3 regions of the Streptomyces sp. GL_141 genome follow, and region 2 is predicted to be linked to each of the others. Evidence: predicted binding sites of a transcription regulator. Region 2 holds the regulator's gene; each other region holds the start of a gene.
What was found. Region 2 encodes HrcA, which represses chaperone genes, less so after heat shock. Its sites were predicted from a motif close to TTNGCACTCNGNNNNNCNGAGTGCNAA; they were not measured.
Positions count from the first base shown of each region.

Region 1: a site for HrcA is predicted at 3,016-3,042, ahead of groES (co-chaperone GroES). Genes of this name have one in related genera too.
Region 3: a site for HrcA is predicted at 1,661-1,687, ahead of groL (chaperonin GroEL). Genes of this name have one in related genera too.

Region 1 is NZ_CM174402.1:3,312,878-3,317,953, reverse strand. Features, by position in the region: gene AC3IX6_RS14090 (LCP family protein) at 1-377, opposite strand, end outside; gene AC3IX6_RS14085 (sensor histidine kinase) at 459-1,889, opposite strand; gene AC3IX6_RS14080 (response regulator transcription factor) at 1,882-2,571, opposite strand; gene groES (co-chaperone GroES) at 3,186-3,494, shown strand; gene groL (chaperonin GroEL) at 3,631-5,076, shown strand, end outside.
Region 2 is NZ_CM174402.1:5,777,342-5,782,417, forward strand. Features, by position in the region: gene AC3IX6_RS25550 (AMP-dependent synthetase/ligase) at 1-179, shown strand, start outside; gene hemW (radical SAM family heme chaperone HemW) at 272-1,504, shown strand; gene AC3IX6_RS25560 (DUF3097 domain-containing protein) at 1,551-2,348, opposite strand; gene AC3IX6_RS25565 (MBL fold metallo-hydrolase) at 2,377-3,102, opposite strand; gene hrcA (heat-inducible transcriptional repressor HrcA) at 3,254-4,270, shown strand; gene dnaJ (molecular chaperone DnaJ) at 4,271-5,076, shown strand, end outside.
Region 3 is NZ_CM174402.1:4,624,185-4,629,260, reverse strand. Features, by position in the region: gene groL (chaperonin GroEL) at 1-1,494, opposite strand, end outside; gene AC3IX6_RS20345 (cold-shock protein) at 1,864-2,070, opposite strand; gene AC3IX6_RS20340 (ubiquitin-like small modifier protein 1) at 2,475-2,753, opposite strand; gene thrC (threonine synthase) at 2,788-4,095, opposite strand; SAM riboswitch class I at 4,113-4,271, opposite strand; gene AC3IX6_RS20330 (glucosyl-3-phosphoglycerate synthase) at 4,468-5,076, shown strand, end outside.

The DNA of each region.
Region 1 (5,076 bases), 2.5 Mb from region 2:
GCCTTCGCCTTGCTCCCGTCGGCGGGGACGTGCAGCAGGATCAGGGTGTTGGTGTTGTAGCCGCCGACGTCGGAGCTCGCACCGGCGTGCAGTTTTTCGAGGATCGTCGGCGGGAGGTCCTCGCCGTTCTGGTCCCGGCGGCTGTCCAGGCCCATCAGCAGGATGTTCACGTCGCCGTGCTTCGACTTCTCGGCGCCCTCCAGGGCCTTGGAGCTGCCGATGCTGGAGGCGAGGTCGTCGTACAGGTACCAAGCGGTCGCCCCCGCGAGCACCACCAGGGCGCAGCCGGACGCCAGCAGGGTGCGGGTGAGCCTGCGGCGGCGGGACGCGGGCATCGGCGGCTTCTGTTCCCGGGTCTTCCTGCGGTGGGCGCTCATGCCTGTCGATGCTGGGGGAGCGGTGCTGAAGGAATCCTGAGGGTCCTGAAGGCGCCTTCAGGGGTGGCCGGGCCACGCCCCTCAGGAGCCCGGGCGCCCCGGCACGCGCAGCATCAGCCGGGCGCCGCCGGCGGGCGCGGGGAGCGCGTGGACCTCACCGCCGTGCGCCCGGGCGATCTCCCGGGCGATGGCCAGCCCCAGCCCGGTGCCGCCGCCGGCCCGGCTGCGGTCCGCGTCCAGGCGCACGAACCGCTCGAAGACGCGGTCCCGGTCGGCCTCCGGGATGCCCGGCCCGTCGTCCGTGACCTCCAGCAGCGCCCAGCCGTCCTCGGCCGAGGCCCGGACCACGACCCCGGTACGGGCGTACCGCAGGGCGTTGTCCACCAGGTTGGCCAGCGCCCGCTCCAGCCGCGCCGGATCCCCGGCGGCCGGTACGGGAGCCCGCGCGTCCAGCCGTAGCGGAACCCGGGGCTCCGGGCGCCGCGCCGCGTCCTCGGCGGCCAGCAGAGCGAGGTCCACCGGCTCGGTGCGCGGCGCGGGCCCGCCGTCGAGGCGGGCCAGCAGGAGCAGATCGGCCGCGATGCCCTGCAGCCGCTCGGTATCGGCCAGCGCGGCGGCCACCGACTCCCGGTCGGGGTCCCGCAGCGCCACCTCCAGCCGGGACCGGACGGCCGCGAGGGGGTTGCGCAGCTCGTGCGAGGCGTCGGCGGTGAACTGCCGCTGGCGGGCGTCGCTGCGCTCCAGCCGGTCGAGCGTCTCGTTGACCGTCCGGGCCAGCTGCGCGATCTCGTCGGCGCCGCCCGGGTCCGGGACCCGCCGGTCCAGCTCGCTCCCGGTGACCGCCGCCAGCCCGGTGCGGATCGCGGTGACCGGGCGCAGTGCGTGGCCCGTCACCCACCAGGCCAGCAGCGCCGAGAAGGCGATCAGCGGGGGCGCACCGGCCAGCAGGCCGAGCGCGACGGCCCGGTTGGCGTCGTCCACGTCGCCGAGCACGGTCGCGGCGTAGACGGTGTGCGGGTCGTGCGCCCCCGGCGGACCCGGCGCGTCCACGGCGACCACCACGCGCCGCTGTGCGCCGGGGCGCGCGGGCGGCAGGACGGCCGACCGCATGTCCCGGCCGGGCGCGGGGCTCAGCTCGGTGAGCTCCGGGGTGTCCTTCAGGTCCCCGCTGGTGGCCACGACCGTGCCGGCCGCGTTCCGTACGAGGACCAGGTCGACCCCGCCCTCGGGCGCGGGCAGCCGGCCGCCGGCCGGGAGGCTCCCGGTGTCGTACTGGGCGGCCACCTTGCGCGCGGCGAGCTCGGTGCGGCCGGTGGTGTTCTCGATGAGGTTGGCGCGCAGCAGGGTGTAGAGCCACAGCCCGCCGGCGGCCAGGACGGCGGCCATCGCGAGGGCGGCGGCCGCGGCGGCGCGTGCGCGGAGGCTGCCGAGGCGGCGGGGCCTGCGGGGGGTGGGCGCCGGTCCCGGTCCCGGTCCCGGTCCCGGTCCGGGCCGGGGTCCGGGGTCAGCCACCGTCCGGGGCCATCCGGTAGCCGGTGCCGTGCACCGTGAGGATCGAGCGGCGGCCGAAGGGGGCGTCGATCTTCCGGCGGAGCGAGGAGACGTAGACCTCGACGATGTTCGGGTCGATGCCGTGCGGGCTGTCCCAGACCTCGTCGAGGATGTCCTGTTTGGCGACGGCCCGGCCGGGCTGCTCCATCAGGCAGCCCAGGACGCCGAGCTCGCGGGCGGTCAGCTCGATCTCGTGCGTGCCCCGGCGGCAGCGGCGGCCCTGGGCGTCGAGCACGAGGTCGCCGGCCTGGAGCACGCTGGGCCGGGCGGCGCCCGCGGTGGCGGTGCGGCGGGTGAGCGCGCGGAGGCGGGCGGCGAGGACGACGAAGGAGAACGGTTTCGTCAGGTAGTCGTCCGCGCCCGAGTCCAGGCCCTCGGCCTCGTCGTACTCGCCGTCCTTGGCGGTCAGCATCAGCACGGGGGTGGCGACGCCGTGGGACCGCATGCGGGTGCAGATCTCGTAGCCGGAGAGGCCCGGGAGCATCAGGTCGAGGAGGACCACGTCGTACGGGCCTCCGGTGAGGGCCAGGTCCAGTCCGCGGTGGCCGTCGTGGGCGAGATCGACCCAGTGGCCGTCGGCGGAGAGGCCGCGCCGCAGTGAGTCGGCGAGGCTGACTTCGTCTTCGACGACCAGGATCCGCATGCCCCAAGCCTCACATACCGGGCAGACCTTCCTGACGCGGAGCTCGCGCCGCTGCGCCGGACTCCGTCCGGCGGTGGCCGGTCGGGGCTGCCGCCACCGCCGTCCCGGCGAGGGGTCGGGTGGGCGGGTGCGGGTGGCTCGGCCCGGCGGGGCGAAGTCCCCTACCCGCCCTTCCACCGTTCCCCGGGCGCTGCCCGGACCCGCGCCTCAAACGCCGGCGGGGCTGGGTGTGGCCGATGTAGGCCCGGATGTGCGCGCAGCGCAGCCTGGCGGGCTGGATTGCCCGTAGGGCAATTTCAGCCCCTCCGGCGTTTGGGGAGCAGGGGTCCGGGGACTGGTCCCCGGCAGCGGCGGCGCGCGGGGAACGGGGGTTCGGGGGTGCCCCGAGGGAGCGGGGTCCGGGGCCCGCACAGGCGGCCCCGGCCGCGAAACCAGCGGCGCGTATTGGCACTCCGCTTGACCGAGTGCTAATCCCCGGAATAGTCTCGCGTCTGGCACTCGCCCCTGGTGAGTGCCAACACGGCGACAGGCGGATCCGGCACCCGCGACGACGGATCGACCTGGTCGCCACCTCAGACAATTAACCCCGGATCTCCGAAGCGGAAGGTCAGATCGTGACGACCACCAGCTCCAAGGTTGCCATCAAGCCGCTCGAGGACCGCATTGTGGTCCAGCCGCTCGACGCCGAGCAGACCACGGCCTCTGGCCTGGTCATCCCGGACACCGCGAAGGAGAAGCCCCAGGAGGGCGTCGTCCTCGCCGTGGGTCCGGGTCGCTTCGAGGACGGCCAGCGTCTCCCGCTGGACGTCACCGTCGGCGACGTCGTCCTGTACTCGAAGTACGGCGGCACCGAAGTGAAGTACAACGGCGAGGAGTACCTCGTCCTCTCGGCCCGCGACGTGCTCGCGATCGTCGAGAAGTAATCACTTCTCCAGTTTTGCTTTGAGCTACGCCCCTGGTCACCCCTGCTGATGCCGGGCGGCGAGGGGCGTAGTTCGTGTCTGACAGGCGGTCGCGGTGAGCGGCCGGGGATAGCAACGAGAGGGCTGAACCGCTCCCATGCCGAAGATTCTCAAGTTTGACGAGGACGCCCGTCGCGCCCTTGAGCGTGGCGTCAACAAGCTTGCCGACACCGTGAAGGTGACGATCGGTCCCAAGGGCCGCAACGTCGTCATCGACAAGAAGTTCGGCGCTCCCACCATCACGAACGACGGTGTCACCATCGCGCGTGAGGTCGAGCTCGACGACCCGTACGAGAACCTTGGCGCGCAGCTCGTCAAGGAGGTCGCGACCAAGACCAACGACGTCGCGGGTGACGGCACCACCACCGCCACCGTCCTGGCGCAGGCGCTGGTCCGCGAGGGTCTGCGCAACGTCGCCGCGGGTGCTTCCCCGGCCGCCCTGAAGAAGGGCATCGACGCCGCGGTCAAGGCCGTCTCCGACGAGCTCCTCGCGACCGCCCGTCCGATCGAGGACAAGTCCGACATCGCCGCCGTGGCCGCGCTCTCCGCGCAGGACCAGCAGGTCGGTGACCTCATCGCCGAGGCGATGGACAAGGTCGGCAAGGACGGTGTCATCACCGTCGAGGAGTCCAACGCCTTCGGCCTGGAGCTCGAGTTCACCGAGGGCATGGCCTTCGACAAGGGCTACCTGTCCCCGTACATGGTCTCCGACCAGGAGCGTATGGAGGCCATCCTCGATGACCCGTACATCCTGATCAACCAGGGCAAGATCTCCTCCATCCAGGACCTCCTGCCGCTGCTCGAGAAGGTCATCCAGGCCGGCGCCTCCAAGCCGCTCCTGATCATCGCCGAGGACGTCGAGGGCGAGGCGCTCTCCACCCTCGTCGTCAACAAGATCCGTGGCACCTTCAACGCCGTCGCCGTCAAGGCGCCCGGCTTCGGTGACCGCCGCAAGGCGATGCTTCAGGACATGGCCACCCTCACCGGTGCCACCGTCATCGCCGAGGAGGTCGGCCTCAAGCTCGACCAGGCCGGTCTGGACGTACTGGGCTCCGCCCGCCGCGTCACGATCTCCAAGGACAGCACCACCATCGTCGACGGTGGCGGCTCCTCCGACGAGGTCCTCGGCCGCGTCAACCAGATCAAGGCCGAGATCGAGTCGACCGACTCGGACTGGGACCGCGAGAAGCTGCAGGAGCGCCTGGCGAAGCTCGCCGGCGGCGTCTGCGTCATCAAGGTCGGCGCCGCCACCGAGGTGGAGCTCAAGGAGAAGAAGCACCGTCTCGAGGACGCCATCTCGGCGACCCGCGCCGCGGTCGAGGAGGGCATCGTCTCCGGCGGTGGCTCCGCTCTCGTCCACGCCGTGAAGGTGCTCGAGGGCAACCTCGGCCTGTCGGGCGACGAGGCCACCGGTGTCGCGGTCGTGCGCCGCGCCGCCGTCGAGCCGCTGCGCTGGATCGCGGAGAACGCCGGCCTCGAGGGCTACGTCATCACCGCGAAGGTCGCCGAGCTCGAGAAGGGCCAGGGCTTCAACGCCGCCACC
Region 2 (5,076 bases):
AGACCCTCAACGAGGGCCTCCAGCGCTGGCAGACGGTCAAGAAGTTCCGCCTCCTGCCGCGCGACCTCGACGTGGAGCACGGGGACCTCACCCCGAGCCTCAAGCTGAAGCGGCCGGTCGTCGAGCGCGAGTTCAAGCACCTCATCGAGGAGATGTACGAGGGCTCCCGCGAGGCGTAGCGAGAGGTGTCGCGCGGGGCGCCGCGCGGGCCCGTGACCGGGCGCCGCGCGGGACCGTAAACGACCTTGGGGCAGTGCGGGACAATGGGCTCATGCCTTCCGCACTGCCCGACGGTGAACCCATGCCCGAAGACGGCTCGCTGCCGCTCCACGCCCTGGCGGGAGCCGGGGAGCGGCCGCTCGGGTTCTACCTGCACGTTCCGTACTGCGCCACGCGCTGCGGGTACTGCGACTTCAACACCTACACGGCCACCGAGCTGCGGGGCACCGGTGGCGTGCTCGCCTCCCGGGAGAACTACGCCGACACCCTGATCGACGAGGTCCGCCTCGCACGGAAGGTCCTCGGGGACGACCCCAGGGCCGTGCGGACGGTCTTCGTGGGCGGCGGCACGCCCACCCTGCTGCCCGCCGGTGACCTCGTACGGATGCTCGCGGCGATCCGCGAGGAATTCGGGCTGGCCGAGGACGCGGAGGTCACCACCGAGGCCAATCCGGAGTCGGTGAACCCGGAGTACCTGGCGGAGCTGCGCGCGGGCGGCTTCAACCGGATCTCCTTCGGCATGCAGAGCGCGAAGCAGCACGTCCTGAAGGTGCTCGACCGCACGCACACCCCCGGCCGGCCCGAGGCCTGCGTCGCGGAGGCGCGGGCGGCGGGCTTCGAGCACGTGAACCTGGACCTGATCTACGGGACGCCGGGGGAATCGGACGAGGACTGGCGCGCGTCCCTGTCGGCGGCCCTGGGGGCCGGGCCCGATCACATCAGCGCCTACGCGCTGATCGTGGAGGAGGGCACCCAGCTCGCGCGGCGGATCCGGCGGGGCGAGGTCCCGATGACGGACGACGACGTCCACGCGGACCGGTACCTGATCCTCGACGCGGTGATGGCCGAGGCGGGGTACTCCTGGTACGAGGTCTCGAACTGGGCCACCTCGGAGGCCGGGCGGTGCCTGCACAACGAGCTGTACTGGCGCGGGGCCGACTGGTGGGGGGCCGGGCCCGGAGCGCACTCGCACGTGGGCGGCGTGCGGTGGTGGAACGTGAAGCACCCCGGTGCGTATGCCGCCGCGCTGGCGGAGGGGCGGTCGCCGGGGGCGGGGCGCGAGCTGCTTTCGGAGGAGGACCGGCGGGTCGAGCGGATCCTGCTGGAGCTCCGGCTCGTGGACGGGGTGCCGCTGTCCCTGCTGGCGCCGGCGGGCCTCACCGCCTCGCGGCGCGCCTTGGCCGACGGTCTCCTCGAAGCGGGGCCGTACGAGGCCGGGCGGGCCGTTCTGACGCTGCGTGGACGCCTCCTGGCCGACGCGGTGGTCCGGGACCTGGTCGACTAGCCCCGTCCGGGGCGGGGGAGCCCTGCGGGGCAGTCCCCCACCCGGGTCATGCCGTCACGTGGTCGATCAAGTGCTCCACCGCGCCCAGCAACGTCGGCTCCAGGTCCTTGTACGAGGTCACGCGGGACAGGATGTGCTGCCAGGCGGCTCCGGTGTTCTCCGGCCAGCCCAGGGCGCGGCAGATGCCCGTCTTCCAGTCCTGGCCGGGCGGGATCACCGGCCAGGAGCGGATGCCCAGGGCCGAGGGCTTCACCGCCTGCCAGACGTCCACGTACGGGTGTCCCACGATCAGGACGTGCGGGGAGGTCACCGAGGCGGCGATGCGGGACTCCTTGGAGCCCGGGACCAGGTGGTCCACCAGGATGCCCAGCCGGGCGTCGGCCGCGGGGGCGAAGTCGGCGACGACGGCCGGGAGGTCGTCGATGCCCTCCAGGTACTCCACCACGACGCCCTCGATCCGCAGGTCGTCGCCCCAGACCCGCTCGACCAGTTCGGCGTCGTGGCGGCCCTCCACGTAGATCCGGCCCGCCCGGGCCACCCGCGCCCGGGCCCCGGGGACGGCGAGCGAGCCGGAGGCCGTACGGGCCGGGGCGGCCGGCCCGCGGGCCGGGCGGGTCAGGGTCACCACCGCGCCGTCCAGGAGGAAGCCGCGGGGTTCGAGGGGGAAGACCCGGAGCTTGCCGAAGCGGTCCTCCAGGGTGACCGTGCCCGCCTCGCAGGCCACCACCGCGCCGCAGAAGTCCGTACCCGCCACCTCGACCACCAGGTCCGGATCGGCCGGCACCTCGGGGACGGGCTTGGAGCGCTTCCATTGCGGGGTCAGGTCGGGGGAGTACTCGCGCATCCGGCCGAGGGTAGGAGAGCGGGCCGCCTCAGGTGTCCGACACGCCGAAACGGGCCGCCAGTGTGTCGCGTTGGGCACGCACGAAGGCCGCGTCGACCACCGCTCCGTGACCCGGCACGTACAGAGCGTCGTCCCCGCCCAGGGCGAGGAGCCGGTCCAGGGCGGCCGGCCACTGCCGTGGCAGCGCGTCCGGACCCGCCTGCGGCTCGCCCGATTCCTCGACCAGGTCGCCGCAGAAGACCACCTCGCGCGCACCGGGCACGAAGGCGGCCAGATCGTGCCGGGTGTGCCCCGGGCCCACGTTCGCCAGGAGGACCTGTACGCCGCCCAGGTCGAGGGTCCACTCGCCCGACACCAGGTGCCGGGGGAGCACCAGCAGGTCCGCCGCCTCGGCGGCCTCGGCCTCCGCCAGGCCGTGCCGGACCGCGTCCGCCCGCAGCTCGTCCCGGCTCACGGAGAGCAGGGCGTCCAGCCCGACCGGACCGTAGACCTCGGCCCCCGCGAACGCCGCGCCGCCCAGTACGTGGTCGAAATGTCCGTGTGTGAATGCGAGATGGGTCACGCGCCGGCCTGTCAGCCGCTCCGCCTCGGCCCGCACCAGCGCGCCTTCCCGCAGGGAGGACCCGGGGTCGATCAGGAGGGCCGAATCCTCGCCCACCACCAGTCCCACGGTGCAATCCCACACCGGCAGGCGCTTGCGGCCGGCCCGTTCGGTGAGCCGTTCCCAGCCCGCCTCTTCCCAACGCACGTCCATGCCGCGACGCTACCTTGGCGGGCCGCCCTTGCTAGGGGTGTACCACCCCGCCGTACACTGACCGGGGGATCTCTGGCACTCGAACGCTCAGAGTGCCAGCAGGCAGGGCCTGCCGAAGCCGCGAACGACGGAAACGATGGAGGTGTGCGCGATGCTCAGCGAACGCAGACTCGAAGTGCTGCGCGCCATCGTCCAGGACTACGTCGGGACGGAGGAGCCGGTCGGCTCCAAGGCGCTCACCGAGCGGCACCGGCTCGGCGTCTCGCCCGCCACCGTGCGCAACGACATGGCCGTGCTGGAGGACGAGGGCTACATCGCCCAGCCCCACACCAGCGCCGGCCGGATCCCCACCGACAAGGGCTACCGCCTCTTCGTCGACAAGCTGGCGGGGGTCAAGCCGCTGTCGACGCCCGAGCGCCGGGCCATCCAGAACTTCCTCGACGGGGCCGTCGACCTCGACGACGTCGTCGGCCGTACGGTGCGGCTGCTCGCGCAGCTCACCCGGCAGGTCGCTGTCGTCCAGTACCCGTCGCTCACCCGGTCCACCGTCCGGCACGTCGAGCTGCTCTCGCTGGCCCCGGCCCGCCTGATGCTCGTCCTCATCACGGACACCGGCCGGGTCGAGCAGCGGCTCGTCGACTGCCAGACCCCCTTCGCGGACACCTCGCTGGCGGACCTGCGGGCCCGCCTCAACAGCCGCGTCGTCGGCCGCCGGTTCACCGACGTGCCGCCGCTGGTGAAGGACCTTCCGGAATCCTTCGAGAACGAGGACCGGGTGACGGTGAAGGCCGTCCTCGACACCCTCCTCGAAACGCTGGTCGAGGAGGCGGAGGAGCGGCTGATGATCGGCGGCACCGCCAACCTCACCCGCTTCGGACACGATTTTCCCCTGACGATCAGGCCGGTGCTCGAAGCGCTGGAGGAGCAGGTCGTGCTCCTCAAGCTGCTGGGCGAGGCCAGTGAGTCGGGAATGGCCGTAAAGATCGGGCATGAGAACGCCTACGAGGGACTGAACTCCACGTCCGTCGTCTCGGTCGGCTACGGTTCGGGCGGCGAAGCAGTCGCCAAACTCGGCGTGGTCGGACCGACCCGCATGGACTACCCCGGAACGATGGGAGCGGTACGCGCAGTGGCACGTTACGTCGGACAGATCCTGGCGGAGTCGTAAGTGGCCACGGACTACTACGCCGTTCTCGGCGTGCGCCGCGACGCATCGCAGGACGAGATCAAGAAGGCATTCCGGCGGCTCGCCCGCGAGCTGCACCCGGATGTGAATCCCGATCCCAAGACGCAAGAGCGTTTCAAGGAGATCAACGCCGCCTACGAGGTCCTCTCGGACCCGCAGAAGAAGCAGGTCTTCGACCTCGGCGGCGACCCGCTGTCCTCCTCGGGCGGCGGCGGAGCCGGCGGCTTCGGAGCGGGCGGCTTCGGCAACTTCTCCGACATCATGGACGCCTTCTTCGGCCAGTCCTCGCAGCGCGGACCGCGCTCGCGGACCCGCCGCGGCCAGGACGCCATGATCCGCCTCGACCTGGAACTGGACGAGGCCGCCTTCGGCACGACCAAGGACATCCAGGTCGACACGGCCGTCGTCTGCACCACCTGCTCCGGCGAGGGCGCCGCCCCCGGCACCTCGGCGCAGACGTGTGACATGTGCCGCGGCCGCGGTGAGGTCTCGCAGGTCACCCGGTCCTTCCTGGGTCAGGTCATGACCTCGCGGCCCTGCCCGCAGTGCCAGGGCTTCGGCACCGTGGTCCCGACCCCGTGCCCCGAGTGCGCGGGCGACGGCCGGGTCCGCTCCCGCCGCAGCCTCACCGTCAAGATCCCGGCCGGCGTCGAGAACGGCACCCGGATCCAGCTCGCGGGCGAGGGCGAGGTCGGCCCCGGCGGCGGCCCCGCCGGCGACCTGTACGTGGAGATCCACGAACTGCCGCACCCGACCTTCCAGCGGCGCGGGGACGACCTGCACTGCAC
Region 3 (5,076 bases), 1.2 Mb from region 2:
GCGGGTGACCTTCGCCGGGTCGATGATGCCCTCGGCGATCATGTCCACGTACTCGCCGGTCGCGGCGTTCAGGCCCCAACCGATCTGCAGGTTGCGGACCTTCTCGACGACGACGCCACCCTCGAGACCACCGTTGACGGCGATCTGCTTGAGCGGGGCCTCCAGCGCGAGCTTGACGGCGTTGGCGCCGGTCGCCTCGTCGCCGGTGAGCTCCAGCTTGTCGAAGACCGAGGAGGCCTGCAGCAGGGCCACGCCGCCACCGGCGACGATGCCCTCTTCGACGGCCGCCTTCGCGTTGCGAACGGCGTCCTCGATGCGGTGCTTGCGCTCCTTGAGCTCGACCTCGGTCGCGGCGCCGGCCTTGATGACCGCAACACCGCCGGCGAGCTTCGCCAGGCGCTCCTGCAGCTTCTCGCGGTCGTAGTCCGAGTCGGAGTTCTCGATCTCGGCGCGGATCTGGTTGACACGACCCTGGACCTGGTCGCTGTCACCGGCACCGTCGACGATGGTGGTCTCGTCCTTGGTGATGACGACCTTGCGGGCGCGGCCGAGCAGGTCGAGACCGGCGTTCTCGAGCTTGAGGCCGACCTCCTCGGAGATGACCGTGCCGCCCGTGAGGATGGCGATGTCGCCGAGCATGGCCTTGCGACGGTCACCGAAGCCCGGAGCCTTGACGGCGACGGACTTGAAGGTGCCGCGGATCTTGTTGACGACGAGGGTGGAGAGCGCCTCGCCCTCGACGTCCTCGGCGATGATCAGCAGCGGCTTGCCGGACTGCATGACCTTCTCCAGGAGCGGCAGCAGGTCCTTGACCGAGCCGATCTTGGAGTTGACGATCAGGATGTACGGGTCGTCGAGGGACGACTCCATGCGCTCCATGTCGGTGGCGAAGTACGCCGAGATGTAGCCCTTGTCGAAGCGCATGCCCTCGGTGAGCTCGAGCTCCAGGCCGAAGGTCTGCGACTCCTCGACCGTGATGACGCCTTCCTTGCCGACCTTGTCCATGGCCTCGGCGATGAGCTCGCCGATCTGGGTGTCGGCGGCGGAGATGGAGGCCGTGGAAGCGATCTGCTCCTTGGTCTCGACATCCTTGGCCTGCGCCAGCAGGGCGGCGGAGACGGCCTCGACGGCCTTCTCGATACCGCGCTTGAGGGCCATCGGGTTCGCACCGGCGGCCACGTTGCGCAGGCCCTCGCGGACGAGCGCCTGGGCGAGAACGGTGGCGGTGGTCGTACCGTCGCCGGCGACGTCGTCCGTCTTCTTGGCGACTTCCTTGACCAGCTCGGCGCCGATCTTCTCGTACGGGTCCTCGAGCTCGATCTCCTTGGCGATGGAGACACCATCGTTGGTGATCGTGGGGGCGCCCCACTTCTTCTCAAGGACGACGTTGCGACCCTTGGGGCCAAGGGTGACCTTGACGGCGTCGGCGAGCTGGTTCATGCCTCGCTCGAGACCGCGCCGGGCCTCCTCGTTGAACGCAATGATCTTGGCCATCTGAAGTGGTCCTCCCGGACAGCGGTGGATTGCTCCTGGACCGCGCCCGCGCCCGCGACGGACGGCCTGCCGTGCCCGGCGGTTTCTTCCCGCCGGACCCCGCGGGCCTCACCGACCCGGTCCTCGTTTAGTAGCACTCTCACCCGGAGAGTGCTAACGCCAATGATTAGCACTCGACCCCCCCGAGTGCAAGCGGCTTCGGGCAACCCGGGATGAACACCCAGGCGCCGCAAGGGCGCCGCGGCCGCCACGCACGAGGGGCCCGCATCCCGTGTCCAGGATGTGGGCCCCTCGTACATATGCCGTTGTGCCGTCGTGCGCGGCCGCTGTGCACGGCCCCGTACGTGTCGGTGGTCGATCGCGGTCGGACTAGCCGGCGGCGAGCTTGACCATGTCCGCCTGCGGACCCTTCTGGCCCTGCGAGATCTCGAATTCGACCCGCTGACCCTCTTCAAGGGTGCGGTACCCGTCCATCTGGATGGCGCTGTAGTGGACGAACACATCCGCACCACCGTCGACCGCGATGAAGCCGTAGCCCTTCTCCGCGTTGAACCACTTGACGGTGCCCTGAGCCATGCCTAACTCCCCTATTACTGGCCCTTGCGCAGGACCGCACTTCGCGGTCCCGGGTCAGAACTTGCGCCGGAACGCCTCGACCGGGGCTGAATGTATCCGCACCGCTGCTGTCTGCAACAGGTCATTCCGACGAGAATTCTGGACACGCCAAAAGATTGAAATAGGGTGAAAACCAGGAATATTCCAGGGCAACTCGGGCCGGACAAACGCCGCCAACGGCCCATAGCGCACTTGCATGTTGACTCAATGTCAACCCTCACGCGACCCGCTCATATGCGGCGGGCAAGAACAGCGGAGGGGACTTCCCCAACTCTACCGCGCCCAACCAAGCAGAATTGCCCCCTCCGTTTAGTAACGGAGGGGGCAATTCAGTTTCTACGAAGCGTTACGAAGCCGGACGAGCCTCAGCAACCGCCCGCGACGGCCGGGATGATCGAGACGCCGGCGCCGTCCGGGGTGGACGTCTGCAGCCCGCCCTCGAAGCGCACGTCGTCGTCGTTGACGTAGACGTTGACGAAGCGGCGCAGCTTGCCCTGGTCGTCCAGGACGCGCGCGGCGATGCCGGGGTGGCTCGCCTCCAGGGACTGGATGACCTCTTCGAGGGTCGCGCCCTCGGCGGAGACCTCGGCCTGGCCGCCGGTGTAGGTGCGCAGGATGGTGGGGATGCGGACGTTGACGCTCATGGCGCTACTGCCTTTCCGGGTGCAGGGAGGGAAATCAGGCCAGGTTGGCGGCGCGGAACGCGTCCAGGCTGGGGCGGATGGTGGCGGTCTGGCCACCACCTTCGGCCACCGCCTCCAGGGTCTTGAGGCCGTCACCGGTGTTCAGGATCACGGTGGTCAGCGTGGGGTCGAGCTGCCCGTTCTCGACGAGCTTCTTCGTCACGCCGACGGTCACGCCGCCCGCGGTCTCGGCGAAGATGCCCTCGGTCTGGGCGAGGAGCTTGATGGCCTCGACGACCTGCTCGTCGTTGACGTCCTCGACGAAGCCGCCGGTGCGGCGCGCGATGTCCAGGACGTACGGGCCGTCCGCCGGGTTGCCGATGGCCAGCGACTTGGCGATGGTGTTCGGCTTCTGCGGGCGGACCACCTCGTGACCGGCCTTGAAGGCGGTCGAGACGGGCGAGCAGCCCTCGGCCTGGGCGCCGAAGATCTTGTACGGCTTGTCCTCGACGAGGCCGAGCTTGATCAGCTCCTGCAGACCCTTGTCGATCTTCGTGAGCTGCGAGCCGGACGCGATCGGGATGACGATCTGGTCGGGCAGCTGCCAGCCGAGCTGCTCGCAGATCTCGTACGCCAGGGTCTTGGAACCCTCGCCGTAGTACGGGCGCAGGTTGACGTTGACGAAGCCCCAGCCCTCGCCCAGCGGGTCGCCGATGAGCTCGGAGCAGAAGCGGTTGACGTCGTCGTAATTGCCCTCGATGCCGACCAGGTCGCCACCGTAGACACCGGCCATGACGACCTTGCCCTGCTCCAGGTCGTGCGGGATGAATACGCAGGAGCGGAAGCCGGCGCGGGCGGCCGCGGCGCCGACGGCGCCTGCCAGGTTGCCGGTGGAGGAGCAGGAGAGGGTGGTGAAGCCGAAGGCGCGGGCGGCCTCGACGGCGATGGCCACGACGCGGTCCTTGAAGGAGTGCGTCGGGTTGCCGGAGTCGTCCTTGACGTACAGCTTGCCGGTGACGCCGAGCTCCTTGGCCAGGTTGGCCGCGTCCACGAGCTTGGTGAAGCCGGGGTTCAGGCTCGGCTTGGAGGCCACGTCCGCCGGGACGGGCAGCAGCGGCGCGTAGCGCCAGATGTTGTTCGGGCCGGCCTCGATGGCGGCGCGCAGGGCTTCGGGGTCGCCGAGCGGCAGGTCGTAGGCGACTTCGAGCGGTCCGAAGCACTCGGCGCAGGCGAAGATCGGGCCGAGCTCGAAGCGGGTACCGCACTCACGACAGGAAAGGCCGGTGGCGGGACCGAGATCGACAGAGGTGCCAGAAGCGTTTTCAACGGTTTCGGCAGAGGTTGCGACAGACTGTGCAGCCATGATGGCGAGGCCCTTTCTCCTCATCTTCCCCATGGCGCACTTCGCCATGAGACGGAATTGGCACCTTCCCTAGCCGGGGACCTCGCTGGCGGCGCTGGAATGCGCGATCGCGAGAACCGACTGGAGGGTTGCCGGGGCTTCAACGGGCCGTGTCCCTCTGCCCCTCTGGATGAGCGGTATGGCACCGGCACACGCGCTCTGTGGCGCGCCGGTGCGTTTGTACGCGGGCCCCCCGGCATGCGGTGGACCATCGCGTTGTTCAAGACTGTAACCGAAGGCCCGGGGGGTTGAGACAGCCGTCCGAACCGCGAGATGGATCACAATTCGGTCCAAACCAGTGAACAACCCAGTGATGGACAGGGAGTGCTGAAGGTGCTGGAAGAGGTGGAGCGCTGGTTGGCAGACCGCTCCTGGTCCGCCGCCGACCGACCGCTCGGCCAGCTGCTTTCCGCCAAGCGGGCAGCGGGGACCACCGTGAGCGTGGTGTTGCCGGCGCTGAACGAGGAGGCGACGGTCGGTGAGATCGTCGAGGTGATCCGGCGCGATCTGATCGAGGGCCTGCCGGTGCCCCTGGTGGACGAGCTGGTCGTGATCGACTCGGGCTCCACGGACCGCACCGCGGAGGTCGCGGCCAAGGCCGGGGCCCGGGTGGTGCACCGCGACGAGGTCCTGCCGCGGATCCCGGCGCTGCCCGGCAAGGGCGAGGTGCTGTGGCGCTCGCTGCTGGCCACCACCGGGGACATCGTCTGCTTCGTGGACGCCGACCTGCGCGATTTCTCGGCCGCCTTCGTCTCGGGGATCGTCGGCCCGCTGCTGACCGATCCGGACGTGCGGTTCGTCAAGGCCATGTACGACCGCCCCCTCGGCCCGGAGTTCGGCGGCCAGGAGTTCGGCGACCCGACCGGCCTCGCCTCCGCCAAGGCCCACGGCCAGGGCGGCCGGGTCACGGAGCTGGTGGCCCGCCCGCTGCTCAACCTCCAC